Vreelandella piezotolerans: one gene and its partner. The protein of the gene in region 1 interacts with the protein of each later gene in a pairwise test. Links are inferred from orthologs where the notes say so. Each region holds a gene or a part of one and is shown on either strand. Other genes may lie near its edges.

Evidence for each region.
Region 2: the proteins of GYM47_RS03730 (region 1) and topA interact in binary tests that used the Escherichia coli proteins (3 or more experiments, as listed by UniProt). The link is inferred for Vreelandella piezotolerans from one-to-one orthologs.

The regions. Positions count from the first base shown.
Region 1 is NZ_CP048602.1:798,388-813,667, forward strand. What follows is about bases 7,174-9,904. They hold GYM47_RS03730 (IMPACT family protein), read right to left. Parts: upstream 8,983-9,904; coding sequence 8,365-8,982; downstream 7,174-8,364. Other genes in these bases: GYM47_RS03725 (sodium ion-translocating decarboxylase subunit beta), read left to right, coding at 7,174-8,296; GYM47_RS18325 (LexA family protein), read right to left, coding at 9,012-9,482; ccmA (cytochrome c biogenesis heme-transporting ATPase CcmA), read left to right, coding at 9,740-9,904. Also shown: alaS (alanine--tRNA ligase), read left to right, coding at 1-1,277; GYM47_RS03685 (aspartate kinase), read left to right, coding at 1,384-2,634; carbon storage regulator CsrA, read left to right, coding at 2,827-3,015; GYM47_RS03710 (tRNA dihydrouridine synthase), read right to left, coding at 3,674-4,678; GYM47_RS03715 (OadG family protein), read left to right, coding at 4,806-5,063; oadA (sodium-extruding oxaloacetate decarboxylase subunit alpha), read left to right, coding at 5,156-6,961; more of GYM47_RS03725, read left to right, coding at 6,974-7,173; more of ccmA, read left to right, coding at 9,905-10,360; heme exporter protein CcmB, read left to right, coding at 10,416-11,108; GYM47_RS03750 (heme ABC transporter permease), read left to right, coding at 11,123-11,863; heme exporter protein CcmD, read left to right, coding at 11,863-12,117; cytochrome c maturation protein CcmE, read left to right, coding at 12,107-12,616; GYM47_RS03765 (heme lyase CcmF/NrfE family subunit), read left to right, coding at 12,667-14,673; GYM47_RS03770 (DsbE family thiol:disulfide interchange protein), read left to right, coding at 14,670-15,197; GYM47_RS03775 (cytochrome c-type biogenesis protein), read left to right, coding at 15,188-15,280.
Region 2 is NZ_CP048602.1:1,618,620-1,634,299, forward strand. What follows is about bases 5,475-8,605. They hold topA (type I DNA topoisomerase), read left to right. Parts: upstream 5,475-5,777; coding sequence 5,778-8,405; downstream 8,406-8,605. Other genes in these bases: GYM47_RS07430 (DUF6586 family protein), read left to right, coding at 8,402-8,605. Also shown: lipoyl(octanoyl) transferase LipB, read left to right, coding at 1-516; lipA (lipoyl synthase), read right to left, coding at 562-1,614; GYM47_RS07415 (LysR family transcriptional regulator), read right to left, coding at 1,795-2,793; GYM47_RS07420 (DUF3141 domain-containing protein), read left to right, coding at 3,072-5,456; more of GYM47_RS07430, read left to right, coding at 8,606-8,863; GYM47_RS07435 (2-hydroxyacyl-CoA dehydratase), read left to right, coding at 8,983-9,447; GYM47_RS07440 (L,D-transpeptidase family protein), read left to right, coding at 9,633-10,265; GYM47_RS07445 (Lpp/OprI family alanine-zipper lipoprotein), read left to right, coding at 10,490-10,753; GYM47_RS07450 (L,D-transpeptidase family protein), read right to left, coding at 10,853-11,986; mfd (transcription-repair coupling factor), read right to left, coding at 12,085-15,534. UniProt on the Escherichia coli protein: Releases the supercoiling and torsional tension of DNA, which is introduced during the DNA replication and transcription, by transiently cleaving and rejoining one strand of the DNA duplex.

The DNA of each region.
Region 1 (15,280 bases):
AGTTTACCGGCTACGAGCGGCTGGAAGACCAAGCCACCGTAACCGCCATCGTAGACAGCGAAGGCAACGCGCTGGCGGCTTTGGAAGCCGGTCAAAAAGGCACCGTAGTGCTCGATCGTACGCCATTCTATGGGGAGTCCGGCGGACAGGTGGGCGATACTGGCTACTTGCACGTCGATGGTGGTCGTTTTCAGGTGAACGATACCCAGAAACAGAGTGGCCACCACCTTCACCAGGGGGTAATGGTCGAAGGGAGTCTGAGTGTCGGCGCCAACGTGCGCGGTGAAGTCGATGCCAGTCTGCGTGGCGCGACCATTCGTAACCACTCCGCGACCCACCTGCTGCACAAAGCACTGCGAATGGTGTTGGGGGATCACGTGCAGCAGAAGGGCTCGTTGGTCAACGCAGAGCGTCTGCGTTTTGACTTTAGCCACTTCGAACCGATGACCGCGGAGCAGCTTGCTGAGGTCGAGCGCATCGTCAACGAGCAAATCTTGGCGAACGCGCCGACCAAAATCGAGCAGATGAGCCTCGCCGATGCCAAGGCCAAAGGCGCGGCAGCACTGTTCGAAGCCAAATACGCTGATAACGTGCGCGTATTGACCATCGGTGCCGATGACTTCTCCATCGAGCTTTGCGGCGGTACCCACGTCAAGCGCAGTGGCGACATTGGCTGCTGCCACGTGGTCAGCGAAGTAGGTATTGCCTCGGGTGTGCGTCGTATTGAAGCGATCACCGGCGAAAACGCACTGGCGTATTTCCGTGAGCAAGAAGCCCGCGTTCAGCGGATTAGCGAACGCTTAAAAACCAAGCCAGAGCAAGTGGAAGCGCGTGTCGAATCGCTGGTGGAGCGCAACCGCAGCCTGGAAAAAGAGCTCGAGCAGCTCAAAGCGAAGCTGGCGAGCGCGGCGGGTAGCGATATGCTCAGCCAAGTGCAGGAAGTGGGCGGCGTGAAGCTGCTGGTAACTGAGTTGGATGGCGTGTCTGGTAAAGATCTGCGCGGCGTATTGGATCAGCTGAAAAACAAGCTAGGCTCTGGCGTGATTATGCTAGCCACTGCTGACAAGGCCGCTGGTAAAGTCAGCCTGATTGCTGGGGTCACTTCTGATTTAACTGGCCGTGTTAAAGCGGGCGAGCTGGTTAATCATGTGGCCTCCCAAGTGGGTGGCAAAGGGGGTGGGCGCCCTGATATGGCTCAAGCAGGCGGCAGTCAGCCCGATGCGCTGCCGGATGCGTTGAACAGTGTCCCGGCTTGGTTGGAAAACACACTTCGCTAAATAGAGAGGCCGGTGGCATTATTTGCTACCGGCCTTTTTGCTAGTTAGGAAAGCTGGCAACAATAATATTCACCCTCCATTCCCGAACGTAAAGGAAAAACGGCATATGGCACTATACGTACAGAAGTTCGGCGGCACCTCGGTGGGCTCTGTCGACCGTATCAAGGCCGTGGCGGAAAAAGTGAAAGGCTTTCGCGACCAGGGACACCAGGTCGTGGTCGTCGTTTCCGCGATGAGCGGCGAAACGAACCGCCTGACCGAGATGGCCCATGCGCTGAACGAAGAGCCCGCACCGCGTGAGATGGACATGCTGCTCTCCACCGGTGAGCAAGTCACTATCTCCTTGCTGGCCATGGCGTTACAGCAAATTGGCGTTCCGGCGACCTCGCACACCGGTGCACAGGTAGGGATCTTGACCGACAGCGCCTACACCAAAGCGCGTATCCAGCGCATCGAAACCGACGACCTGAAATCTGATCTGGACGAAGGTAAGGTCGTGGTCGTGGCCGGTTTCCAAGGCGTCGACGAAGACGGCAACATTACTACCTTGGGTCGTGGCGGCTCGGACACCACCGGCGTGGCCCTGGCAGCGGCTCTGGGCGCTGATGAGTGCCAAATCTATACCGATGTGGACGGTGTCTACACCACCGACCCGCGCGTCTGCTCCAAAGCGCAGCGCCTGGAGAGCATCACCGTCGAAGAGATGCTCGAGCTTGCCAGTTTGGGCTCTAAAGTACTGCAAATTCGTGCTGTTGAATTCGCTGGTAAGTACAACGTACCGCTGCGGGTACTGTCGAGTTTCGAAGACGGCCCGGGCACCCTGATTGTCGCTGACTCTGACCAAGACGAGGATTCTATGGAAGAACCGCTAATCTCCGGTATCGCGTTTACCAAGAACGAAGCCAAACTGACGCTACTGAACACGCCAGACGTTCCGGGCGTAGCATCGCGCATTTTGGGTCCGATTGCCGACGCCAACATCGAAGTCGATATGATCGTTCAGAATGTGGCGCCAGCGGGGGACTACACCGACTTCACCTTTACCGTGGCGAAGGGTGACTACAAGGCCACCAAAAAGCTGTTAGAAGAGACCGTTATTCCTGACCTGGGTGGCGGCGAACTGCGTGGCGACGACAACATCGCCAAAGTTTCTCTGGTGGGCGTTGGTATGCGCTCTCATGCCGGTGTCGCCTCTAAAATGTTCCGCGTATTGGCCGATGAAAACGTCAATATCCGTATGGTCTCCACGTCCGAAATCAAGATTTCTGTCGTGATTGACGAAAAACATATGGAACTTGCGGTCAATGCCTTACACAAAGCATTTGGCCTTGATAAATCCGATATCGAATCTGAATAACAATTGTGTCCTAAACCTTCTACGCTGAAAGTACTTGCTGCTCTGTGGTGGTGAGCTTTCTTTCAACGGGAGGTTAAGGTGTCATAGGGGCCAAAGCCATTGGTGGCAGGGGTCACCATGTCGCATAATGGCATGGTGACGCCACTGGCGGACACATCCCGTTGTATAAAACGTCTGAGAAGGAGATCAGCCATGCTCATCCTAACCCGCCGCGTTGGCGAAACGCTGATGATCGGTGATGAAATCACCGTCACAGTATTAGGTGTGAAAGGTAATCAAGTGCGCATTGGTGTGAATGCACCAAAAGATGTCGCGGTTCACCGTGAAGAGATCTATCAGCGCATTCAGCGTGAACGTAATAGTGAAAGCGAAGCAGAATAAATGGCTGTCCGTGTTACGCTCATTAAAGGGCGTTTAAGCGGTGATTTTAGGCCGGTGCGAAAAAAATCGGAATAAGGCTGGACACCAGTCATCAAAATCGGTAATATTCGCGCCGTGCCGTTGAGGAGAGGTGGCCGAGTGGCTGAAGGCGCTCCCCTGCTAAGGGAGTATAGGGTTTATAGCCCTATCGAGGGTTCGAATCCCTCTCTCTCCGCCAACTGCATGATGTAGCATCGTAATTTGATACGCGCCCGTAGCTCAGCTGGATAGAGTACCTGACTACGAATCAGGTGGTCGGAGGTTCGAATCCTCCCGGGCGCGCCAAGTTGCAAAGCTAAGTGCTTGATGTTACACTGCTTTCCTTGCTTAAGGAATTAGGCAATGAATGAAAAGCGCCCGTAGCTCAGCTGGATAGAGTACCTGACTACGAATCAGGTGGTCGGAGGTTCGAATCCTCCCGGGCGCGCCAGATTCCAAAACCCGCTCTCATAGGAGAGCGGGTTTTCTGTTTTCTAGCCTGACTATCGTGGCTCGCGCGGTAGTCTTGCGATCGTGTAAAGCGCCCCCGCATCCTTGCGGAAGGGCGCTTTTTTTTGGCCCGTAAAACGCCAGGGGAAGAGTGTCGGGTAGCGAAAGCTGGCGATGGTCCTTGATGGCCTTAGGCGGGTTCGCAGGCGTTGAGCGCGCTCGTGCTAGGGGTAAGGCTGCCCAGAAGTGTGTCCAAGTCGGTCAGGCGCTTCAAGCGTTGAAAATGCTGGTTGGCTTCGGCGTTGCCCTGACGCATCTGGGCAAGCCACTGCTTCACCAGGGAGACCACCACGCGGTCAGGAAGATGTTGGCGCTGCAGCGCGGCGTACTCTTGCAGCACGCTGGCGCGCATTGTCCAAGTGGTGTCCGCCAAGCGTTCGCCGGTTTGCTGCCAGTGGCGAATGCGAGGGGCCAGCCAGGGGTCGGCGAGGGCGCTGCGTCCTAGCATGACGTCGCAGCAGCCCGAGAGCGTGCGCGCTTTCCAGTAATCCTCGAGTGTCCAGATATCGCCATTGGCCACCACGGGGATGGAAACGTGGCGGCGCACTTTGCCGATCCACTCCCAGTGAGCGGGGGGGCGGTATCCCTCGTCTCGCGTCCGCCCGTGGACGACCAGTCGCGCCGCGCCGCCCGACGCGGTGGCCTGCGCACACGCCACCGCCAAGCGACGATTGGCAAACCCCAGGCGGATTTTTGCCGTCACCGGTATCTCGCCGTCTAACGCCTCGGCCACCGCTTTCACGGCGCGGTAGACGCGCTCGGGCTGGCGCAACAAGGACGCGCCACCGTCGTGGCGGTTGACCAGCTTGGCCGGGCAGCCAAAATTGAGATCGATACTGATGGCGCCCAACGCAAGCGCTTGGCGGGCATTCTCCGCCAAAGCCTGTGGGTCGGCGCCTAGCAACTGCAGGTGCACCGGCACGCCGCTGGGCGTGGCGACGGGGCGTTGCTGTAATTCGGGGCAGTGTTTATAAAACACGCGTGGGGGGAGGCGCGTGTCGACGACGCGGACGAACTCGGTGACCGACCAGTCAAAGCCGGCCTGCCGAGTGAGTAGGTCTCGAGTGAGTGCATCGATGACGCCCTCCATCGGTGCGAGACCGATCTTACCTTTATGTAGTAAATTAACAACCATGACTTCCACTATGGCGCGATTGCATTCTATCCTGGATGTGGCAGGTTAGTGTATTACCCTTATTGCGCCAAGCGCCGTTGGAGGCGTTTGGTGTGCCAATAACCCTATAAAATAAGGAGAGCACGCTATGCAAGGGTCGGAGTTGCTCCAAGAGGGGCTTGCTCTAATGGGCCTGGGTATGGGCTTTGTTTTTGTTTTTCTTACTATTTTGGTCATAAGCGTCACGCTGATGTCGAAGCTGATCGACCGTTATCAGCCTGTCCCTGTGGCGGCGCCAGCGGACCGAAAAAGTGGAAAAACACCCGCCAAACACGGTCAAAACGACGAAGTCGTCGCGGTGATCAGTGCTGCGGTGCATCGTTATCGTTCGTCTCGCCGCCAGTAAGCGGCACGCGCCAGCGTGTCCATTTCGCTCCTGATGCAATTTTTTTGTTAAATTTACTACAAATTCATAACGCCAAACTGTGAGCCATGACCATGAATGAAATAAAACGTCCTCTGGGAATCACCGATGTGGTGCTGCGCGATGCGCATCAATCCCTGTTTGCCACGCGTCTGCGCTTGGACGACATGCTGCCCGTTGCCGAAAAGCTGGATAAGGTCGGCTACTGGTCGCTGGAAACCTGGGGCGGTGCCACCTTCGATGCGTGTATCCGTTACTTAGGGGAAGACCCGTGGGAGCGTATTCGCACCCTTAAAGAGGCGATGCCCAACACGCCCCAGGCTATGCTGCTGCGCGGCCAAAACCTACTGGGCTACCGCCACTACGCTGACGATGTTGTCGATAAGTTTGTTGAGCGCGCCAAGACCAATGGTGTCGATGTATTCCGCGTATTTGATGCCATGAACGACCCGCGCAATTTAGAGCGCGCTATTAAGGCAGTGCGTCAGGTGGGCGGCCATGCGCAGGGTACCATTTCTTACACGGTGAGCCCGGTACATACCCTGGATAGCTGGGTAGATCTTGCCAAGACCATTGCCGCAATGGGTGCAGATTCGCTGGCTATCAAGGATATGGCGGGGCTACTCACGCCGTATACGGCGTATGACTTGGTCACGCGTCTTAAAAAAGAGCTCTCCATTCCCGTCCACCTGCACTGTCACGCGACGACCGGCTTATCGACCTCGACCATTTTGAAAGCGGTCGAGGCAGGGGTCGATAACGTCGATACCGCCATCTCCTCCATGTCGATGACCTACGGCCACAGCCCGACGGAGTCCGTGGTGGCCATGTTGAAAGATACCGACCGCGACACCGGCTTGGACCTGGAGCTGCTGGAAGACATCGCTGGCTACTTCCGCGAAGTGCGTAAAAAATACGCCGCCTTCGAAGGCTCGCTGCGCGGTATCGATTCGCGCATTTTGGTGGCCCAGGTGCCCGGCGGCATGCTCACCAACATGGAGAGCCAGTTGAAAGAGCAGGGCGCTGGCGACAAGCTGGATGACGTACTGAGTGAAATCCCCCGCGTTCGTGAAGACCTCGGGTTCATTCCGCTGGTGACCCCTACGTCACAAATCGTGGGCACCCAAGCGGTCATGAACGTCATGATGGGCGAGCGCTACAAGTCAATCTCCAAAGAGGTGCAGGCGCTGCTGAAGGGGGAATACGGCGCTGCCCCGGCACCCTTCAATGCCGAATTGCAAAAGCGTGTGCTGGAGGGTGGCGAGCCAATTACCTGCCGCCCGGCAGACAACCTCTCCCCGGAAATGGACAAGCTTGCCGCCGAGCTTAAAGAGAAAGCTAGCGCCGAGGGCATTCGCCTTGCCGAAGACGAGCGGGAAGTGGATGACGTGCTGACCTATGCGCTGTTCCCGCAGATTGGTTTGAAATTCCTCAAGAACCGCGACAATAAAGACGCTTTCGAGCCTGCGCCCCAAGCCGCTCAAGCGTCGACACCGGCCAAAGCAGACGCCGCTCCTGCCGCCGCACCGAGCGCTGGCGGTGGCCCGGAAACCTATACCGTGAAGCTCAACGGCAAGGCGTACGTGGTCGAGGTGTCAGAGGGTGGCGAGATCGGCAATATTGAGGAGCAGCCCGCCGCACAGCCTGAGGCTGACACCCCTGCGTCTAGCGGTGTCAGCATCGACGCACCGCTGGCGGGTAACATCTTCAAAGTGAACGTGCGTCCAGGTGATCAAGTGGCCGAAGGCGACGTCGTGATCATTCTCGAAGCCATGAAGATGGAAACCGAAGTGCGTGCCAGCAGCGCCGGTACGATATCGAAAGTCAACGTCAATGAAGGCGATAGCGTTGCCGTTGGCGATGCGCTGATCGAGCTTTAAGGGCCTCTCGGAATGGATAAACTAATCACTTTATGGGAAGGCTCCGGGCTTTATAACCTAGAGCTTGGCCAAGCGGTGATGATCCTTGTAGGGCTTGGGTTGCTCTACTTGGCGATTCACAAGAAGTTCGAGCCGTTGCTGCTCGTACCGATTGGGTTTGGTGGCATTCTCGCCAACATTCCCGAGGCTGGCCTCGCGATTTCGGCGCTGGATCAAGCGATCGAAGTCGCCAAGCCCGCCGTGCTTCAGCAAATGGCTACCGCGTTGGGAGCTACACTCGACCCCTTGGCCGGTGTCGAGGGCTGGCGTGACACCCTCAAGGCGATTGCCCACGATTCGGCGGCGCCGGATCAACTGCGCGCCGCGAAAGATATTGCGGTGAGCGTCGGCTACAGCGACGGCATGCTGTATAACTTCTACAAGGTTGCCATTGGCTCTGGTATCGCGCCGCTGCTGATCTTCATGGGCGTAGGGGCGATGACCGATTTCGGCCCGCTGCTGGCCAATCCGCGTACGCTGTTTTTAGGGGCGGCGGCGCAGTTCGGTATCTTTGCCACGCTGTTTGGGGCGGTGCTGCTGACCTCCATGGGCATCATGGATTTCTCGCTCAATCAGGCGGCAGCGATTGGTATTATCGGCGGGGCAGATGGCCCGACGTCGATCTACGTCTCCAGCGTGCTGGCACCTGAGTTACTAGGGGCGATTGCCGTCGCGGCGTATGCTTACATGGCCCTGGTGCCATTGATCCAACCGCCGATCATGCGCCTTCTGACCACTGAAAAAGAGCGCAAGATCACCATGACGCAGCTGCGTCCGGTCTCCAAGCTCGAAAAAGTGGTTTTCCCGCTGATGCTATTGATCGCCGTGGCGCTGTTTCTACCGGACGCGGCACCTCTGCTAGGCATGTTCTGCTTTGGTAACCTGATGCGCGAGTGTGGTGTGGTCGAGCGCCTTTCCGATACCGCGCAAAACGCGCTGATCAATATCGTGACGATCATCCTCGGGCTCTCTGTGGGCTCGAAACTGATGGCCGATAGCTTCCTGGCGTTTGAAACCCTGGGTATTCTGGGACTGGGGATCGTAGCCTTCGGCATTGGGACTGCTGCCGGGGTGTTGATGGCCAAGCTAATGAACGTGGTTAGCAAAATGCCCATCAACCCGTTGATTGGGGCGGCAGGGGTGTCGGCCGTGCCGATGGCCGCGCGCGTGGCGAATAAAGTCGGACTGGAAGCGAACCCGCACAACTTCCTGCTGATGCACGCCATGGGGCCCAACGTGGCCGGGGTGATCGGCTCGGCGGTCGCCGCTGGTGTGATGATCAAGTACCTAGGCTAAGCGGCCGTTAGAGCGCTGCCCATCTGAAACGTGGCTTATCGAGCAGGGCTCGTGTAAGCCGCGTTTTTTCATGCCCGCCGCGGTTCGACGGCGGTTTTGAGGCGGTTTTCTAGGCCGCTGATATCCAACTCGACATCCCGCGGCCAGCCGATGGTCAGGCGCACGCCGTCGCCATCGTAGTCTGCCTGCTGCACGGGCAGCGCCTGCTCGTCGCACCATGCGCGCGCTTGCGCTTCGTGGGCGAAGCTGACCTTCAACCGATAGCTGTCCCGCTCGATGACTTCCCGGGTGGGCAGCGTTTCCAAGCCGGCTTTGACGGCCTGAGCATAGGCGCGGGCCAGCCCGCCAGTGCCTAACTTGGTGCCGCCAAAGTAGCGAATCACCACGCAGCCGATTTCGCCGATCTGGCTGCCCTGAAGTGCCTGGAACATGGGGCGTCCGGCGGTGCCGCCCGGTTCGCCATCATCAGAAAAGCCAATATGGGTTTGCTCGCCAGGAGGGCCAGCAATGAAGGCCGTACAGTGATGGCTAGCGTTTGGGTGAGCAGCTTTGGCCGCTTGAAGCAGCGTGTCGAAAGCGTCAGGGGTGGGGGCATGGCACAGCCAAGCCAAAAATTGGCTTTTCTCGACGTCGATGTCGGCGGTGTGCCATATACCAAGGGCTAAATCAGGGACTCGAAAACGCAACGAGGGCTCCCGGCAGGGTGGGTGACCAATTAGTGATGCTGGGTTTCCGTGGTGTGTTGGGCCACGCCCATTACCATGCCCAGCACCTGAATGTCACAATTATGCAGGAATAGGTCCGGTATGGCTGCATCTTCCGGCCATAAATGGATGCCCAAGCGGCTAATGGAGAGCTGCTTAAGCGTCACTTCGCGCTGGTTGATCGTCGCAACGGCGGTCTCTTGATGGGCGTCGTGCTGGTGACGGTGAATGATGATGACATCGCCGTCGAAGAGATTGCAGTCGCGCATGCGGTCGCCGCGAATACGCAGGGCGTAGGTGTTGCGACGTGTGACGCGAGGGGATGTGCACGCTTGGCGCGCATGTGATGAGGCGCTGCGAGACGCTAGTGGGGTAGGCGTCGATGGCGCTACCGGTTGAGACAGCGTCTGAGAGGGTACGTAAGAAGGAACCTGAGACGTTACCCTAGAGGGTAGGCAGATCGTCATAGTGTGTTCTCCCATGCAGCGCCCGTTGTCGAGGCGTTTGATTGAGGCGATACCTGTTGTTTTATTCTGTGGTGTCTATTCATACAGTGTTTACAGTATAAGCCTGTTTTTGCATACAGTGCTAGTCCTGTCTTTTGCAGGACGCCTCCATGAGGTGCTTAAGCAAGCATTGGTTTGGGGCACGCTGCGACCCAAGACCGCAGAGCCCGACTGGCGGGGAAGGGCCTTTCCGTGTAGAGTTCGACCCAAAATCAATGCGCCTGGAGTGTCTTTTGAGCCTGTGCCTGCAAGCCCGACAATTGGCCTGTGAACGCGACGACCGTTGGCTGTTTGAAGGGCTCGATCTCGATATCCAATCGGGTGAGATCGTGCGCATCGAGGGCCCAAACGGCAGCGGCAAAACGACGCTGCTAAAAATACTCTCAGGGCAATTAACCGATTACCGTGGCGAGCTTTTCTGGAATGGCGCGCCCATGCGCCAAGCCCGTGAACATTTTCTCGCCAATTTGCTCTATTTAGGTCATGCCCCCGGTGTGAAGGCGGGTCTCTCGCCGCTGGAGAATTTAGCTTGGTATCAAGCGCTTAGCGGAGTGGTGGGCAGCGAGCCTGCACGGGAGGCAGCGCTGGCAGCCGTTGGACTTACCGGTTTCGAGGACGTGCCTGCCGGTCAGCTGTCTGCCGGGCAACAGCGGCGTGTGGCGCTGGCGCGTTTGACCCTCACTCAGCGTGCGCTGTGGGTGCTAGACGAGCCTTTCACTGCCATCGATCGTCAAGGGGTGGCGGCGCTGGAGGCGCAGTTGGTGGCCCATGCGCAGTCTGGCGGCTGTGTGTTGGTGACCACGCACCATGCGCTGGCCGAGTCACCCGTGCTCAGGCGTATTCAGCTGGGGTAAGAAGGAGACAGCGTTGCAACGTTCACACGCTCCATTAAGCCCCCCCGAGGTGGCCATGCATGCCCCCCAGGGCGGTCTGCTGGTGGCCATCAAGGCCACGCTCAAGCGCGACCTCACCCTGATGCTGCGCCGTCGTGGCGAGGTGCTCAATCCGCTGGTGTTCTTTGCACTGGTGATTACCCTATTCCCCATTGGGATTTCACCGGATCCAGCGCTGCTGGCAAGCATTGCGCCGGGGCTGTTATGGGTAGCTGCGCTGCTAGCCGCACTGCTCTCGCTGGATAGCCTGTTTCGCAGTGACTATGACGATGGCAGCCTTGAGCAATTACTACTGGCTCCCCAGCCGCTGGCGGCGCTGGGGTTGGCAAAAGTGGCGGTGCATTGGCTGCTGACCGGGCTGCCACTGGCGCTCATGGCGCCACTCTTGGGCATCATGCTGTCGCTTCCCGCAGGAAGCTACGCCGTGCTGTCGCTGTCGTTGGCGCTCGGTACGGCCAGCTTGAGTCTGATTGGCGCCATCGGGGCGGCATTGACGGTGGGGCTGGCGCGGGGCGGTGTGCTGCTCTCGCTGCTGGTGCTGCCGCTCTATATTCCAGTACTGATTTTCGGCGCAGGTGCCGTACAAGCCGCTATTTTTGGCGATGGAATGGCCGCTCATCTGGCGATTCTAGGGGCACTGCTGGCGCTAGCACTGATGCTGGCACCCTGGGCCATTGCGGCATCGCTGCGCATCAGCATCAACGGTTAGAGGACGGGAACACCATGTGGGCCTTTATCAACAAACTAAGATCACCCAAATGGTTCTATGCCATTAGCGCCAAACTGCAACCGCTTTTTTGGGTAGCGGCAACGCTGTTGCTGCTGGTCGGCACCGTTTGGGGGCTCGTCTTTGCGCCTGCGGATTATCAGCAGGGCAATAGCTTTCGCATCATTTATGTCCACGTACCCGCTGCGTTCCTAGCCCAATCCATCTTTGTCTCCATGGCGGTCTCCGGGCTGGTATTCATGGTCTGGAAGATCAAAGTGGCGGATATGGTCGCCACCGTGATGGCCCCGCTGGGTGCCGCGATGACCTTCGTAGCGCTTTTTTCGGGCGCAGTATGGGGCGTGCCCACCTGGGGAACCTGGTGGATGTGGGATGCACGGCTTACCTCCATGCTGATTCTGCTGTTTCTCTACCTGGGCGTAATTGCCTTGCGCGGTGCGTTTAGCAGCCGCGATAGCGGCTCCCGTGCCGCGTCTGTGCTAGCGATGGTTGGCGTGATCAATATTCCGATTATTAAGTACTCAGTGGATTGGTGGTACACCCTTCACCAGCCCGCCACTTTCACGATTACAGGGCGCTCTGCCATGACCATGGACATGTGGGCACCGCTGCTGATCATGGTATTGGGCTTTTACAGCTTTTTTATTGCCCTCACGCTGATGCGCACGCGTAGCGAAATTCTGCGTCGTGAAGCCAATAAGCGCTGGGTGCGCGAGCTTGCCGAGGAGACGAACTAATGGCCTTTTCCTCGCTAAACGAATTTTTTGCCATGGGCGGTCACGCGGTCTACGTGTGGGCTGCCTGGGGAGTTACTGCGCTGTTGATGCTAATGATCGTGTGGCACGCACGTCAGGAGCGCCGCCAGCTACTCAACGTGGTAAAGCGCCGGGCGCGTCGTGAAAATGCCCAGCGCAACGCTCAGCCATCGCACGCGCAGCCCCTGCAAGAGCCAGTTAACTCTGCTCAGAAGGACGTTCACTATGACGCCTAAACGTAAACAGAAGCTGTTTGTTATCTTAGGGCTATTGTCGCTCACCGCCATTGCGGTGGGGCTCACCCTGTATGCGCTGCGCGCCAACATCAATCTGTTTTTCAGCCCGGTACAAATTGCCCAAGGCGATGCCCCCATGGAGCGCCAAATTCGCGCGGGGGGCATGGTCAAAGAGGGCTCTGTGTCCCGCGACCCGGAAAGCCTCGATGTTGAGTTCGTGGTGACTGACTACGTGGATGATCTAGAGGTCTACTACAGCGGTATTCTGCCGGACCTATTCCGTGAAGGGCAGGGCGTGGTGGTGGTCGGCGAACTGCAGGCCGATGGCCGACTCTACGCCGATAAGGTGTTGGCACGCCACGATGAAAACTACATGCCGCCCGAAGTGGCGCAGGCATTGGAAGAAGCAGGCTACTCCCCGGCAGACTTTCAAGCGAAAGCTGCCGAAGTGGGCAAGCGCCTAGAGCAGGAAGGCTCCCCAGAAGGAAGCGACTATTAACGACTGCACGCACGCTGTGCGATAAAGCCTGATGCTAATTCGGAGCACCCATGTTGATTAAGATCATTCCTGAAATCGGCCACTTTGCCCTGGTCATCGCGCTACTCATGGCGGTGGTTCAGGCGGTGATGCCGCTTGCCGGGGCTGCCACGCGTCGCCCGCTGTGGATGGCCTATGGTCGTCCCATGGCCATCGGCCAATTCCTGTTTGTGACCATTGCCTACCTCTGCTTGACCGCCAGCTACATGCTGGACGATTTCAGCGTGGCTAATGTCGCTAACAACTCCAACTCTCTGCTGCCCTGGTACTACAAATTCAGCGCCGTGTGGGGTAACCATGAAGGCTCGGTGCTGCTATGGAGCTTGATGCTGGCGGGTTGGGGATTCGCGGCATCGGTCTTCTCGGGCGACTTGCCCCGCGACATGGTGGCCAGAGTGCAGGGCATCATGGGCATGGTGTGTGTGGGCTTCTTGCTCTTCATTTTGATGACCTCCAACCCCTTCGAGCGCTTGCTGCCGAACATGCCGCAAGATGGCGCCGACTTGAATCCGCTGTTGCAGGATTTTGGCCTAGTGGTTCACCCGCCGATGCTCTACATGGGTTATGTGGGCTTTTCGGTGGTGTTTGCTTTCGCGATTGCCGCCCTGCTGGGCGGGCGCTTAGACGCCGCTTGGACCCGCTGGGCGCGCCCCTGGACCAACGTGGCCTGGGCGTTTCTCACCGTCGGGATCGCACTCGGCAGCTGGTGGGCCTACTACGAGCTTGGCTGGGGCGGCTGGTGGTTCTGGGACCCGGTGGAGAACGCTTCGCTATTGCCCTGGCTAACGGGCACGGCACTGGTTCACTCGCTGGCGGTGACCGAAAAACGTGGCTCGTTCAAGAGCTGGACGGTGTTGCTGGCGATCTCGACGTTCTCGCTGTCGCTGATGGGCACCTTCTTGGTGCGCTCGGGCGTACTGACCTCGGTCCATGCCTTTGCCAATGACCCCTCGCGTGGCTTCTTCATCCTGATGCTGCTGGCAATCACCGTCACGCTATCGCTGCTGGTGTTTGCACTGCGTGCACCGCGCGTCAGCCATAAAGTGGGGTTCAACTGGCTTTCGCGGGACTCCCTGCTGCTGATCAACAACATCCTGCTGGTCATCATGACCGTCACGGTGCTGCTGGGCACCGTATACCCGCTGATTCTGGACTCTTTGGGGCTGGGTAAAATCAGCGTAGGCCCGCCTTACTTCAATGCGCTGTTCGTACCGCTCACCGTGGTGATGTGTGTCTTCATGGGCTTGGGGCCGGTGGCGCGTTGGAAAAGCATGAGCGGTCGTGAGCTGTGGCGGAAGCTAGGTCTCGCAGCAGCAGCTGCCATCGTGCTGGGTGTAGCCATGCCGTTGGTCTACGGCGGCGAATGGAATTTGTGGGTGTCATTGGGAATCGTGTCGGCGCTATGGATCGTGCTGCCCATGGTGCGCGACCTGTTCGACAAGACCCGTCACGCCAGCTCGTTTGTCGCCGGGCTGCGCAAGCTCTCGCTCTCTTATTGGGGAATGGTGCTGGGCCACGTGGGCATTGCGGTGACCATCGTGGGCGTTGCCGTCGTTTCGAATTACAACATCGAACGCAACGTGCGCATGTCGCCGGGCACCACCGTGGAAGTGGCGGGCTATCAGTTCACCATGACGGAACTCACCAACCGACGTGGCCCCAACTTCCTGGCCGATACTTCGATCATTCAGGTACAGCGCGGGGACGAGGGACGCAGCTTCGTGATGCGCCCCGAGAAGCGCCTTTACCTCGCCACCGGCATGCCCATGACCCAAGTTGCGCTGCGCCCTGGTTTGTTCCGCGACCTCTATGTGGCCATGGGTGAAGACCTGGGCGACGGCAGCTATGCCATGCGCGTCCAGTACAAGCCGTTTGTGCGCTGGCTGTGGTTAGGCGGCCTGCTCATGGCCTTCGGCGGCGTTCTAGCCGTTGTGGATAAACGCTATCGTCGTGTCGCGAGTCGCCAGACAGCTCCCGCTCGGACGGATCGTTCGTCGTCTCAGGAGGCTATGGTATGACACGACGCCTGCTGCTTTTACTCCTGCCGATTGGCTTTCTCGGTATCGCGCTGTTTCTGTACCAAGGGTTGGGGCGCGATCCGTCGCAGCGTGACTCTGCGCTGATGGCACGTGAGTTTCCCGTATTCGAAGCCACCACGCTACGCGATGCTGATCGCCAAGTGGATCAAACGCTGATGATGGGGGAGGTCACGCTGGTCAATGTCTGGGGTGAGTGGTGCCCTGCATGTAAGCAGGAGATGCCCCAGCTTTTAGAGCTCGCCGATCACGGCATTCGTATGGTCGGCATCAACTACCGGGACACCCGTGAAAAGGGGCTAGAGTTTTTGAGCGAGTTCGGTGACCCGTTCGAGGTCAACGTGTTCGACCCCGAGGGCAGCCTGGGTTTCGACCTCGGTGTTTATGGTGCGCCTGAGACGTTTTTGGTGGATGCCGCAGGCGTGATCCGATACCACCATAAAGGATACGTGTCACCTGAAGACGTTCGTGAGCGCATCCTGCCGGAGGTAGAAAAATGGCGTTAATGCGTGGGATCTTCGCCGTGATGCTGCTGGCACTGGCGGGCAGTGTCGTGGCGGCAGGCATTGAAGTTCGCGAGTTCGACGAC
Region 2 (15,680 bases), 820 kb from region 1 along the record:
CAGGCGGGCAAGCCAGAACACCTGTTGATGCCGGGCGATATTCCCGTGGTCAATACCGACCGGGGCGGACAGGTTACCTATCACGGGCCGGGGCAGGTGGTCCTCTATCCGCTGCTGGACGTGCGTCGGGGCAAGATCGGCGTGCGCGACTTGGTCACGGCGCTCGAAAATGCAGTGATCGACGTGCTAGACGCGTATGGAGTGCGCGGCTGGGCCAAGCCCGATGCGCCGGGGGTTTACGTAGAAACGGCCATGGGGGAGGCCAAAATCGCCTCGCTCGGCCTGCGTATTCGTCGTGGGGCCAGCTACCATGGCGTCGCGCTGAACGTCGACGGCGACCTGTCGCCATTTGCGCGTATCAATCCTTGTGGCTACGCGGGTATGCAGGTCACTCGTCTTGCCGATTTGGTCGATCTCTCTCATGGACAAGACGGGGCTAATGTTAAAGACGTTGGCGAACGGCTTGCGCAGGCGTTGGCCGCGCGACTGAAGCGTAGCCTGGTAGTGCCTGCGTAACGAAGACTGCCTGCAGAGCGCTGTATGCAGGCAGTCCGCGGCGAGTTAGCCGACGTTGAAGGCGGGGATGCGGTTGCTGTCCGGCTCTTGACCTGGAATGGCCGCAGGAGCGGCAAGACCCAAGTTGTTCTTTTCGAACACGCGGTCTGCCCGGTAGCTGGAGCGCACCAGCGGGCCAGAAGGCACTTCCATGAAGCCTTTCTCAAGTCCCAGTACGCGATAGCGCTCGAACTCGTCGGGGCTGACCCAGCGCTCCACCGCTAGGTGGTTTTTCGTCGGGCGCAGGTACTGCCCCAGCGTCACGATATCGACACCAATCTCACGCAAATCGTCGAAGGTTTGCAGGATCTCTTCGTCCGTTTCTCCCAGCCCCAACATCAAGCTGGTTTTGGTGATGATGTCGGGGCGATACTGCTTGGCGTGGGCCAATACGTCGAGCGTTTTGCGGTAGCCAGCGCGAGGGTCGCGCACTTTGCTGGTCAGCCGCTCGACGGTTTCGACGTTTTGGGCAAACACCTCCAATCCCGAGTCCACTACGCGCTCGATGGCAGATTTGTCGCCATCGAAATCGGGTGTGAGAGCTTCCACGACGACATCGGGCGTGCGCGCTTTGATGGCACGGATGCAGTTGGCGTAGTGAGTGGCACCACCGTCGTCGAGGTCGTCGCGGTCGACGGAGGTCAGCACGATATAGCGCAGCCCCATCAGCTCGACGGACTTCGCGGTGTTCTCGGGCTCTTCGTGGTCCAGCCAGCCTTTCGGGTTGCCCGTGTCCACCGCGCAGAATCGGCAGGCACGCGTGCATACGGAACCCATTAGCATGATGGTCGCGGTGCCGTTGCTCCAGCACTCGCCCATGTTAGGGCAGTGGGACTCGGCGCAAACGGTGCTCAGGCGGTGAGTGGCCACGTTTTTCTTCACGGCTTCGAATCGCTCGCCGCCGGGAATTTGCGCGCGCAGCCACTTAGGCTTGCGCTCGAGTGACGGGGCATCCACCTGCGCTTTGCGCTGCTTCATGCCGTCTTTGATCACCGTCATGCCGTGTTCGTTACGGAATTTTTCGCCGCTGGGCACGCGCTGGGAAGGGGTGTTGCTCATAGGAGAGAGCCTCTCTACTGTGCGGCTGGCAAAGGGAACGATCGCACGAGGTACGCTGCAAACCACGTTTGTCTAACGGAGTCGCTCGGCGACTGCCTGCCATGCCCTGAGTAACGCTAACTGATACGTAGGTTGTAGATAATGTAACATATCTGAACATCAACAAGACACCGTGTACCGCTACTCATCGTTTGCCAATGAGAGAGGGGGTAGGCAGGAAACGCCATGACTGGGTAGCGGGCTAGCCGGGGCCTGAAAGTGGCGCTGGAACTCGCCTAGATGCTCACGGACGAAGCGTAAGAAAAGCTCGGCCACTGGCGTCGGGAAGTGGTCGCGGCGATACACCGTGCACCAAGCGCGGCGAATGGGGAAGTTGGGCAGTGCCAGGGTGGCTAGCAACCCCTGTTCGAGCTCGCGCTGTACGGCTAAACGGGGCAACACGGCGACGCCCAGGTGAGCCATGACTCCCTGTTTGATAGCTTCGTTGGTGCCCAGCTCGATACGGTGGGCCAGCCCCACTTCCTGATCCACGGCGAGCTGCTCGAAGGCACTGCGCACCCCTGATCCTGGTTCGCGCATCAGCACGAAATGCCGCGCGAAATCGACCAGCGTCGGGCGAGGCATGCTGAGCAGTGGATGCTCTGGCCATACCACCGCTACCAATTCGTTTTCGAGGATCGGCATGACCACTAAGCCATCGTCCTCGGGCACCATGGCCATGATAACGATGTCATCCTGCTGCTCGGCCAGCCGTTCGAGTGCCTGACTGCGATTGCAGACCTTTAGCCGTAGCTGCACGTCTGGATAGCGTGAGCGAAATTTAGCCAGCACATAGGGCACGACATACTGCGCGGAGGAGACGGCAGCGACGTTCAACTTGCCGCTGATTTTGCCGTTAATGTCTGAAAGGCTCATTTGTAGACGAGAGAGCTGCCCAAAAATTTCCCGGGTCGAGAGCGCCAACGTATCGGCAGCAGGGAGAGCGTGAAGTGTTTTTCCCGCGTACTTGAACAGCGGCTGCCCAACGGCTTGCTCTAGCTGACGCATCTGCGCACTCACGGCAGGTTGGGTCAAGCCTAGCTGCTCGGCCGCTCGGGAGTAAGAGCGTTGACGATGTACCGCTTGAAACACCTGCAACTGACGGAACGTTAAGCGGTTGAGCAGCGTGGGGGATGACATAATTACCTCGGGGTAAGCTTCCTCTAGGTGAGATGCGCAGGCGCTTTGCGTGCCACTGCTAGCGATAAGCGCGGCGTCATCGGTGAAATGCTACCACTGATTGAGCGCTACCGCTTTGAAAGCTGGGGTTACGACTCTGGTGCGGGTGGCTTAAAGAGGGGCAAGTACAAAAGCGGGCGGTAATCATCGACGTTAGGCAGGGAGTGGCCTAAACTATATTGCATTGCAGCATCATTGCTTCGGGACGGGTGCCCAGCATCAACCCAACGGGAGACTCTATGAACTTTCTCGCAAACCCACTACTGGCGTCGACATCGAGCAGTGACACGCTCGCAAGCATGATGGACCCCTTTGGGTTCGGACGTGCGGCCATGAACTACTGGCGAGATAGCGTCGAGCGTAACATTCTTTACTGGGATGTCATGCGTGAACGCGGTAACCAATACCTAGCGCACATGGAGCAGACCAAGCCCAATGTGTTGGGGTTCGAGACAGAAGTTTTGATGGATGGGCGTACGCTGCCCAACCCGACGAACTATGAGCTGCTGCGCGTTCTTCCGCCTAGTAATGTCCAGGTCGACCCACAAAAACGTCCCTTCGTGGTGGTCGATCCCCGCGCGGGCCATGGTCCTGGGATCGGCGGTTTCAAGCCGGACAGCGAGCTTGGTGTTGCCTTGAAAGCGGGACATCCTTGCTACTTCATTGGCTTCTTGCCTTTCCCTGAGCCGGGCCAAACCGTCGAGGACGTGGTCGAGGCGGAAGTGGCGTTTTTACGCCACGTCATCGAGCTGCACCCAGAAACCACCGAAAAACCCATGGTGGTCGGCAACTGTCAGGCAGGCTGGCAGATCATGATGGCGGCCGCTTTGGAGCCCGATGTCTTCGGCCCGATCCTGATTGCCGGAGCACCGCTCTCTTATTGGGCAGGCGAGCACGGTAAAGCGCCCATGCGCTACACCGGCGGCATGACGGGCGGTAGCTGGATCACGGCGCTGACCAGCGATATCGGCAATGGTCTGTTCGACGGCGCTTGGCTGGTACAGAACTTCGAGCGCCTCAATCCGGCCAACACCTACTGGAAGAAGCAGTACCACCTTTACGCCAACGTGGATACCGAAACCAAGCGCTACTTGGAGTTCGAACGTTGGTGGGGAGGCCACGTGGTATTGGGCGGCGACGAAATTCAGTACATCGTCGACAACCTATTCGTGGGCAATCGTCTCTCAACCGCGCAACTGGTCACTCGCGACGGTCGCCGCATCGATCTGCGCAACGTGCGTTCGCCGGTCGTGGTGTTCTGCTCGCGTGGCGATGACATTACGCCGCCGCCCCAAGCGTTGGGCTGGATTCGTGATCTTTACGAAGGCGAGGAAGACATCATCGCCAACGAGCAAACGATCATCTACTGCCTGCACGATACCACCGGCCATTTGGGTATTTTCGTTTCTGGTAGCGTCTCGCGTAAAGAGCACTCCGAGTTCACGGCGAACATGGATTATATCGACGTCATGCCGCCGGGGCTCTACGAGACGACCATCTCCCATGCCAGTGAGCGTACGGATGCCGAACTGATCGAGCGGGACTACCTGCTGGAGTTCACGCCACGTAATTTCGCAGAACTCGACCAAGACGTGATGCACAAGCCCGAGGATGATCGGCGCTTTGCGACGGTCGCGCGTATCTCCGAAATCAATTTGGGACTTTACCGCCTTTACCTGCAGCCCTGGCTACAGGCTGTCATGACACCTGAAGCTGCCCGCTGGATTCGGCGCATGCATCCCATCCGCTTAGGATACAAGCTCCTCTCAGATCGCAATCCGCTGACGGTGCCGCTACCCGTCATGGCAGAGTACGTTCGTCGTCATCGTCAGCCGGTCGAACAGGACAATATGTTCAAAGCATTGGAAAGCATGGCGTCCGATCAGATCGTGGCGAGCTTGGATGCTTGGCGAGATCTGCGCGATAGCAGCACTGAGCGGATGTTCATGGATATTTACGGTCAGCCGCTTCTGCAAGCAGCCGTCGGCTTGTACGGCGATGCCCACGTCCATCGTCGCCGTCCGGGCGCCGAGCCTGAGCACCGCCGTTTTATCGAGCATCGTCAAAACGAGCTGCGCCACAAAATTGCCCAGGGGGGGCCTCATGAGGCCGTGATGCGCTCCGTTATTTACGTGCTTGGCGGTGCACCGGCCACCGACGAGCGCAACTTCAAGCGGTTGCGTGCATCACGCGCAGAACTCGAGCCGAGCACTTCGCTTAGTGAGTTCAAGCGTTTGGTTCGCGAGCAATTCTTCATTCTGAAGCTCGATAGGGAGCAAGCGTTAGCATCGCTGCCCACGCTGCTGAAGGGTCAAAGCAACGAGCGCATCGATGGCTATATCACTCACCTCGAACACGTGTTTGCGGCGAGCGGTGAGCTCTCGGAGCACGCGGCCGAACGCTTCGAGCAGGTTAAGGCTCTGTTTGACAAGGCGCGCCCCAAAGCCGTGAGCGCACCTGCAGCCAAGGCGTCCGGCGAGGCTGAGAACGCCTCCGTCGAAAGTGCCAAGACAAAGGAGGTGGCCCCTGCTAACGCCGCGCCGGATACGGCCAGCGATACAGCTGCTAAAAAGCCTTCACGTCGAGCGCCAAACCAGCGAAAAGGAACCCAGCGCAAGCAATAATACGCTTGCCTGACGTCGCTGCGCCCCCACTCACTCGTGGGGGCGTTTTTTATGCAAGGCGACTGTTTGGGTTGCCGAGCGGCAAGCGGCAGTCTAGTGTCTAGCTACCCCTTGATAAAACGGCATCCCCTATCTTTCGAGTGTGACGCACTGACGATGCGAAGCGTCAACCCTGCATTTCCCGGTTAGGTTGCTACTGGCGCTTCATCAAGGGCTGGGGTAGGGTAGGCGCATTTTTTCATGGTCGTCATGCCAAGGTGGTGGCGGCAACGTATTCAGAGCATGGGCGACAGCGCCTGGGCAATAGGAAAGTGGAGCACTATGGGCAAGTCACTGGTCATCGTCGAATCGCCCGCGAAAGCGAAGACGATCAATAAGTATCTCGGCAACGATTTCATCGTCAAGTCGAGCGTGGGCCACATCCGTGACCTGCCGACCAGCGGCTCAGGCAAGGCAGCCTCCGACCCGAAGGAGCGCGCTCGCCAAGCCGCGGCAACGCGTAAGATGTCGGCGGAAGAGAAGGCTGAGTATAAAAAGCGCAAGGCCCACGATCAGTTGATTCGGCGTATGGGTATCGACCCCGATAACGGCTGGGAAGCTCACTATGAGGTGCTGCCCGGTAAAGAGAAGGTCGTCGCCGAACTCAAAAAGCTTGCCGAGAAAGCCGATGCCGTCTATCTCGCGACGGATTTGGACCGCGAAGGGGAAGCCATTGCGTGGCACCTTCGCGAGACCATTGGGGGCGACGACAGCCGCTATAAGCGCGTGGTGTTCAACGAAATTACCAAGAACGCCATTCAAGATGCCTTTAAAGCGCCTGGCGCGCTTAACTTGCCCCGTGTCGAAGCCCAGCAGGCACGTCGTTTTCTCGATCGTGTCGTGGGCTTCATGCTGTCGCCTTTGCTGTGGGCAAAAATTGCTCGAGGGCTCTCTGCTGGGCGCGTGCAGTCGGTGGCGGTGCGCCTGATCGTCGAGCGTGAGCGGGAGATCCGTGCGTTCATTCCCGAAGAGTTTTGGGATGTGCATGCGGACCTCGTCTCCCCAGAAGGCGAGCTGGTGCGGTTTGCTCTGGCGAGGCAAGATGGGAAGGCGTTTCGCCCTACGTCCGAACAAGAGACGATGGAGCGCATCGCTCAGTTGCGTAAAGCCAAGCTGTCGATCACCTCTCGCGAGGATAAGCCGACCAGTTCCAAGCCCACTGCGCCGTTCATTACCTCGACACTTCAGCAGGCTGCCAGTGGTCGATTAGGGTTTTCGGTCAAGAAAACCATGACCATGGCTCAGCGCCTCTATGAAGCGGGCTACATCACCTATATGCGTACTGACTCTACCAACCTCTCTAAAGATGCAGTTGAGAGCGTTCGTTCGTTTATTGGTGATGAGTATGGGGCGCGCTATTTGCCCGAGTCGCCCAACCGTTACAGCAGCAAAGAGAGCGCTCAGGAGGCCCACGAGGCCATCCGGCCCTCGAGTGTCGAGCGTAAAGCAACGGATCTCTCTGGCATGGAGCGCGACGCCGAACGTCTCTACGAGCTCATTTGGCGACAATTCGTGGCGTGCCAGATGACGCCTGCCGAATACCTCTCCAGTACGCTGAGTGTGGAAGTGGATGGCTATGAGCTGAGAGCCAAAGGCCGCGTGCTGAAATTCGATGGTTACACACGAGTGATGAAACCCACCGGCAAAAATGAAGACCAAAGCTTGCCGGACCTACCGACCGGCACGAACATGCGTCTCGAGACGCTCGATCCACAGCAGCATTTCACCAAGCCGCCTGCTCGCTATACCGAAGCCAGCTTGGTCAAAGAGCTAGAGAAGCAGGGCATAGGGCGCCCTTCGACCTACGCGTCGATCATCTCGACCATTCAGGACCGCGGCTATGTAAAGCTGGAGAGCCGCCGTTTCTATGCCGAAAAACTAGGGGACATCGTCACCGAGCGGCTAAAAGAATCCTTCCCGGATCTGATGGACTACTCCTTCACGGCGCGCATGGAAGATAGCCTCGATGAGGTGGCCGAAGGCGAGCGTAACTGGCAGGCGCTGCTCGACGCGTTCTACGATGAATTCCGCATGGAGTTGATGAAGGCCGAAAGCGAGGAGGGCATGCGCCCCAACCAGCCGGTGCCTACCGACATCGACTGCCCGAGCTGTGGTCGAAAAATGCAGATTCGCACGGCCTCGACCGGCGTCTTCCTGGGGTGCAGTGGCTACAATTTACCGCCCAAAGAGCGCTGCAAGACGACCATCGACCTGATTCCTGGCGAGGAAGCGGTGGCAGAAGATGCCGGTGAAGAGGCGGAAACCGATGCGTTGCGCGCCAAGCGCCGCTGCCCGAAATGCGGCACGGCCATGGATAACTACCTGATCGATGAAACCCGCAAGCTGCACATTTGCGGTAACAGCCCTGACTGCGAAGGCTACGAAGTCGAAAGCGGTAAGTTCAAGATCAAAGGCTATGACGGCCCGCTCATCGAGTGCGATAAGTGCGGCTCGGACATGCAGCTCAAATCCGGGCGGTTTGGCAAGTACTTTGGCTGCACCAACAGTGAGTGTAAAAACACCCGTAAGCTGCTACGCAGCGGCGAAGTAGCACCGCCCAAAATGGACCCCATCCCCATGCCGGAGCTGGCCTGCCAAAAGGTAGATGACCACTATGTACTGCGCGATGGGGCAAGCGGACTGTTTTTGGCGGCGAGTAAATTCCCTAAAAACCGGGAAACACGCCCGCCGCTGGTCAAGGAACTCAAAGCGCATGCCGATGAGCTGCCGGAGAAGTACCACTTCATCTTGAAAGCGCCGAGTGAAGACCCGGATGGTCGTCCTGCGCAAATTCGCTACTCACGTAAAAACAAAGAGCAGTACGTGATGACTGACGAAGAGGGTAAAGCGACCGGGTGGAAAGCAACCTTCGAAGGCGGCAAATGGCACGTGGAGGATAAACGCAAGTGAGCCCGCGTTCCCGTACTAACCAGTTATTGTATCAGGCCGAACTGCTGGTAGGCCTACCGGTAGGCGATGACGAGCACAGCCCTGCCCGTCGGATGGCCATCGAGGAGAGCGCGCTGGCGCTGTTCGAGCTAGCACTGGGCTCGCTGCTCAAAGAGGTGACCGAGCACGCACGTTTGACGAACCATGACTGGCGCGCGCTACTCGCCAATGACGGGCCCGATGTGGCCGAGCTTCAGCGTCTGCGTGACGCCATGCATCAACCCGACCACTGGCTTCATTGGCTCGTGGGGCAGCTAGACAAGCTGCACAGTGACGAAGGGGCCGCACGGCGCACCGTGCAGAACCCTGCCATGATCGCCGTTGGCAGCCAGCGCTCGCTGGCAGAGCAGCTGTTGGACAACCTAGCGGCTGCCAAACGAGAGATCGCTTCGCTGAGAGAGACCAGCGAGGAGTGGTAGATCGCACTTTGCTGACATAGGGTCGAGGGAGGCGCGATGAGGAAATCGGCGCTGTGCGTTAGCCTTGAAATGGGCTGATTCGCCCTCAGGTCCTTAACACAACTACAGAGGAGACACGGATGCGCTACAACCAAGTCAAGGATCTCATCGAGTGGGCGACAGGCTATCATGCTCGTATGGCGCGTCAGTATAGCGATGCTGCCAGTCAAGCCGAGCACGAACGTTTGGCCATGGCGCTACGCTATTTAGCGGACAGCGAGTTGAAAATGAAAACGGGGCTAGAAGCGCTGTTTCATGATGGCTCAGACCACCGCGAAGTACTGGAGACCTGGTTCGATGATTCCAGCGATTTCCCGCAGCCCCCTGAGCTGGAAGCGCTTGCCGAGCAGAGTGTGGCGGGCTCCATCGATGAGCTGACCGAGACGGCAGTAGAGGCTCATCGTAAGCTTCAGAGCCTCTATGAGCATCGGGCGTCAAGAGCCAAAATCGAGCCAGAGGAAACGTTTTTCAATGCTCTTGCTCAAGGCCACAACGCAGAGGCTCGCAAGCTCGTCGTCAGCATGCAAGAGTTCGACGATCTCTAAGTGCGGGCTGCTCGATGTAGCGCCATCGACCGCACCGTTTTGCTGGCGCATCGTGTAGAGCGAGCGATGCTTATCAACGCATATTGCTTGCTAATACGCTGACAATGGCGGCATCTTTAAGGTATAACAGCCATCATTAACGTATTGTCGGTCAGCACCGCTGGCCCGTTTTTTTGAGAGCCATAATGATGCCTGTGAACCGCCGCCGATTTTTAGCGATGGCCCTGAGCTGGCCCGCCGTAGCCACCGCTGCGACGACCAGCACCGTCGACGACTATGCGCCGCCCGACCTAGTGGCGACGTTGCTTACTCGTGCGCCAGTGCCGCGCCATAGCAATGAGCTATGGGTGCTGATCGACGATAAAGAAGCTACGCTGAGTATTTTCCGTGGCAATGCGTTGATCGAACGCTTCGCGCCTATCTCTCTAGGCCGTGGTGGGGCCAAGACCCAGCGTGTTCGAGGTGATAACGTCACGCCGCTGGGCGAGTTTCGGATCAATCGATTTAATTACGAAAGTCAGTGGCATATCTTCATCGGTATCGATTATCCTACGCCACCTCACGCCCGAATGGCGCTCGACGCAGGTATCTACTCCCAAGCGGATTACGAGGCCTACTTCGATCACTACCGGCGTTTTGGCTCTCCCCCGCAAAATACGGCGCTGGGAGGCGCTATTGGCATTCACGGGATCGGCGGCGGTGATCCAGACATTCACGGTAACTTCCACTGGACCCAAGGGTGTGTGGCGGTGACCAACGAAGAGATCGAGCGAGTCGCCCAGCTAGTAGATGTTGGCACTCGCGTGGTGATCCGCTAGGCTTGTGTTGTTGAAGGAAGTTCTAGGTTTTGAACACGTGGCTATAGACAACCGCTGTGGTCTATTATAAAACAGCGTTTGACTTGCGTGCCCTGGTACGTAACCCTGGTACAAGTCGCTGTAACGAACCTGCACCGCAGGTAGACAAATTTAAGCTAACGTTTTAGCCTTATTTTTTGTCATACCCTTAACGTAGTACCCAAGGAAGACTCAAGGAGAACACTATGACTCTGAAGACTGCTCTGAAGATGACTGCCGCTGCCGCTTCTCTGGCAATCCTGGCTGGCTGTGCTTCTACCAGCGCTCTGGAAGAAGTTCGCATGACTGCTGAATCTGCACAAGCTGACGCTGCAGAAGCTCGCAGCATGGCTTCACAAGCTCTGAACACTGCAAACCAAGCTCAGCGCGACGCGCAAGCTGCTCTGCAGATGTCTGAGCAGAACCGTGAAGAAATGAACCGCATGTTCCAGCGTTCCATGCAGAAGTAATTCTGCTTGGGCCACCGGACATGATGCATGTTCGGTGGCTGCTGTAGATGTGAAAAACCCCGCCTTGGCGGGGTTTTTTGTTGTCTGGCGTTTGCCTTATCAGGCATCGCCTTCCACACGGACGGTAGTGGAGAGCTCGACACCCTCCAAAATCCCTTCCAGTTGTTGTGTGGGCTGCGGTTCGGGTTCCGGCTCAGGAGCAGGTGCCTGTGGGCCGTAAAGCGCCACGAAACGGCCATTTGGCGCTTCTACCGCACGCTTGACCTGTTCGTAGTCTATCTCCGCTTGATCTTCAGCAAGTTCGCTGACGCGCTCGATGGCATTGAGCAGCGGCTCGAAGTCACCGACGTTCTCTTCCAGCTGCGGATAAGACTGCACGAACAGCGTACCGTCAGCTGCCCAACCCGCTTTGAACGGTGCGTCCATCAGGTTGACTTGAGTGCCGCTAGGCAGACGCTCGTAGAGCGATTCGATATCTTCCGGATACATGCGAATACAGCCACGGCTGACACGCATACCCACGCCATCAGGACGATTGGTCCCGTGGATCAAGTAGCTCGGCATAGCCAGCAAGATGGCATGACGGCCAAGCGGGTTGTCAGGCCCTGGTGGAACGATAGCGGGTGCGGGCTCGCCCCTTGCAGCCGCTTCACGACGCATCGAGGCGGGCGGTGCCCAAGCAGGGTCTTTGACTTTGACCGTGGTCCGCGTGATGCCTACCGGAGTTGCGAACTCCTCGCGGCCAACGCTGACAGGGTAGGTTTCCACAATGCCGGGATTGTCGGCAGGGTAGTAGTAAAGGCGCAGCTCGGAGAGATTGACCACCACGCCCTCACGTGGCGCAGGCGGCAGAATGTAGCGCGCCGGAATCACTACCTCGGTACCTTCACCCGGTACCCATAGACTAACGTCTGGATTCGCCATGCGAATCTCTTCGTAACCGATATTATGGCGACGTGCGATGTCGATCAGCGTCTCTTCCGGATTATCGACGGTGACGGTGTAGTACTCACCGATGATGTCGCCATGTTCGGGTAAGCGGAAATGGCCACGCGGCAATTCACGGGCGTCGGCAACCTGCTCGGCACTGGCAGCGGCATCGCCGGTGATGGCCACCGCCGTCTCGGCTTGTTCGGCCGACGGTTGAGCATGAGCGGGGCCCGCCAGGCTGGCTGCTAGCAATACGGCTAGGCTAGTGGGGCCCCAACGGGTGATAGTCTTACGAATGGTCATGGTCGATCCTAGTCAATGTATGCACGGCTGGTACGCATGGTAACAGGCAGCGTTGCGTAACCGATGTGTGCTGCTTAAACATAAGTTTGCCCCAAGGTTCACGCTGCCGCTACTTTTTGATTGAGGGTCGTGAGCAGGGTTTCGATCTTTTCGAAACGCTGTTCGGCCGATTCCATTGGAAATTCAAATCGTAAGGTGTCAGAGCCGTCCAGGCGGTAGTGCTGGGGGGATGTCTGGATCAGGGTGACAAGCGTTAGCGGGTCGATCTCGGTGCTGCTATTGAAGATCACTCGCCCGCGCTGTTCGCCCGCTTCAATGCGGGCCACGCCGAGCTGCTCGGCTCGGTGGCGTAGCTTGGTTTGGCGTATCAGGTTTTTCAACGGCTGGGGGAGTAGGCCGAAACGGTCGATTAGCTCCACCTGGAGCTCTTTCAGCTCGGCATCCGACTGAGTGTTGGCAATGCGTTTGTACATGACCAGACGCTGCTGTACATCGTGCACGTAGTCATCTGGGATCAAGGCGGGCAGATTAAGGCTAATTTCGACACCGGTATTGAAGGGGGCATCGATATTGGGGGTTTTGCCTGCGCGAATCGCTTTTACTGCCCGGTCCAGCATCTCCATGTAGAGGGTATAGCCGATGGTTTCCATCTGTCCGCTCTGCTCGTCGCCCAGTAGCTCGCCTGCGCCGCGAATTTCCATATCGTGGCTGGCCAGTGTGAAGCCTGCGCCGAGATCGTCGGACGCGCTGATGGCTTCGAGGCGTTTGACCGCATCGCGGGTCATGGCTTTGGGGGGCGGCGTCAGTAGATACGCATAAGCCTGATGATGGCTGCGTCCCACGCGGCCACGCAGCTGGTGAAGTTGCGCCAAGCCAAACTTGTCGGCCCGCTCGATCAGAATGGTATTGGCACTGGGGACGTCGATCCCCGTTTCGATTATGGTCGAGCAAACCAGCACGTTGAAACGGCGATGATAGAAGTCTGACATGACACGCTCGAGACTGCGTTCAGGGAGCTGACCATGGGCCACGGCCACGCGCGCCTCGGGTACCAGTTCGCGAATCTGTTCAGCCGCGTTCTCGATGGTTTTGACTTCATTGTGTAAAAAGTACACCTGGCCACCGCGCAGAATCTCCCGCAGCAGCGCCTCTTTGATGACGCTGTTGTCTCGCTGCTGCACAAAGGTTTTGACCGACAGACGCCGAGCGGGAGGCGTAGCGATAATGGACAGATCGCGGATACCGCTCATGGCCATGTTGAGCGTGCGAGGAATCGGCGTAGCCGTTAGCGTGAGAATATCGATTTCAGCTCGCAGGGTTTTGAGCTTCTCTTTCTGGGCGACGCCAAAGCGGTGCTCCTCGTCGATGATCAACAGCCCCATTTTGGGTAGTTCGACGCTTTTTGAGAGCAATTTGTGGGTGCCGATGACGATATCGGTCTGGCCACTTTTGATGCTCTCCAGCGTTTGGGTCATCTCTTTGCCGCCGGTAAAACGCGAGATCAAGCTGATATTGACGGCGGTATCGGCAAAGCGGTCTCGGAAGTTTTCGAAATGCTGGCGCGCTAGCAGGGTGGTGGGCACCAGTACCACGACTTGTCGGCCGGACTGCACGGCGAGGAATGCCGCCCGCATGGCGACCTCGGTTTTACCGAAGCCCACATCGCCGCACACCACCCGGTCCATCGGCTGGGGCGACACCATATCGCCGATGACGGCCTCGATGGCCGCCTGCTGGTCGGGTGTCTCTTCGAAGGGGAAGCTGGCCGCGAAGCGCACGTACTCCTCCCCAGGCGTTTCGTAGATCACGCCTTGCTGGGCTTCGCGGCGCGCATAGATGTCGAGCAGCTCGGCAGCGGTATCGCGGATTTTCTCGGCGGCTTTGCGACGGGCTTTTTCCCACTGATCGGAGCCTAGTTTGTGCAGTGGGGCGAGCTCGTCATCGGCGCCGCTGTAGCGGGAGATGAGGTGTAAGCTGTCCACCGGCACATACAGCTTGGCGCCGTCGGCGTAGGAGAGGGCAAGAAACTCATTGGCCTGACCGCCTGCCTCTAGGGTTTCCAACCCCATGTAGCGACCCACGCCGTGGGCCTGGTGAACCACCGGCGCGCCCTCGCGCAATTCTGAGAGGTGTCTTACCGCCAATTCATTGTCGTCGGTGGCCTTTTCCCGCCGACGGCTTTGGCGCACCACGTCGCCAAACAGCTCGGTTTCGCTGATCACCGCCACATCCGGCTCGGTGAGCCAGAGGCCGCAGCCGACCAAACTTTCGGTAATCGCCATGCGTTGGGTGTCGGCCAGGAACGCTTGGAAACTGTCGCTATGAGGCAACGACAGTGTCAGCGGAGCGAGGACGTCTTCCAGGGCTTCCCGTCGTCCGCGGGATTCCGCGACGAACAGCACACGAGTGTCGGAGTGCTGTTCCAAAAAATTGGCCAGCTCGCTCAACGGCTGCTTGGCGCGGGCGTTGATCGAGAGGGTAGGTAGGGCTTGTGCCAGTGGGCTCAGCGCGTGGCGCTGGCTGTCGTCCTCGGTGAGCTCCAGGCGCGGCCGCGCTTTGATGGCGGAAAACACCTCGTTGACCGGGAAAAAAGCGCGATGGGGCGGCAAGAGCGGGCGCGTCGGGTCGACGCCAAGATTGACATAACGCGATTCGATGGCCTGCCAGTGCTGCTCGGCAGCTTCAAATACGCCTGGCAGAAGGGCGACGCGGGTGTCGTCGGTGACGTGCTCGAACAGGGAGGCGGTTTCATCGAAGAACAGCGGTAAGTACTGCTCTAGCCCGGGAGAGGGGATCGCTTTCAGCGCGTCGTTGTAGAGTGGGCACTGGCGCGGGTCGACGTCGAAGAGCGTTTCGAACTGTTCGCGGAAGCAGGCAATCGCGCTACGACTCAGCGAGTACTCATGTGCGGGCAGCAGCTCGATGGTGTCGACTTTGTCCGTAGAACGCTGACTGCCAGGATCGAAGTGGCGCAGTGTATCGATCTCGTCATCGAAGAGATCGATGCGGATCGGTTCGTCCATGCCCATGGCAAACAGGTCGATGATGGCGCCGCGCATGGCGTACTCACCTGGCTCGTACACCGTTTCGACCGCACGATAGCCTGCCCGGGAGAGCGATTCACGAAACGTCTCGCGGTTTAACGTAGCGCCAGCCTTGAGCGTCATTACGCGGCCAGCGATATAGGAGACCGGCGGCAGGCGCTGCATGAGCGTATTGATCGGCACGAGCACGATGCCGCGCACACCATCTTGCAATTGGCGCAGCGTTCTCAGCCGAGCAGAGATGATGTCCTGGTGCGGCGAAAAGCTGTCATAGGGCAGCGTTTCCCAATCGGGAAAGGGGAGTACGGGCACGCTGCTGTAAAACGCCAGATCCTGCTCCAGACGCTGCGCGCTGGCTGTGTTGGGGGTGATCACCAGCAGTGGCGCATGGGCGGCTGTCTGAGCGAGCGCCAAGGCAGTCGCACTGCCCGGCGGCGCTTTCAGGTAAAGCGTGTCGCGTATCCCTTGCGGCTGAGGCGGTTCGAGCAGAGAGAAAGAAGACATAATTAAGGTATCGTTTTGCGCAGAAACGGAACCAAGATCATACACGATCCGCCCTTTCGCGCAGAGGCTTTGGCGCCATGGGGCGTTAAGATCGCTTGGTCGCTGCATCATTGGCGTTTGTAGTCAATACCCTTTTTCTGTAATAC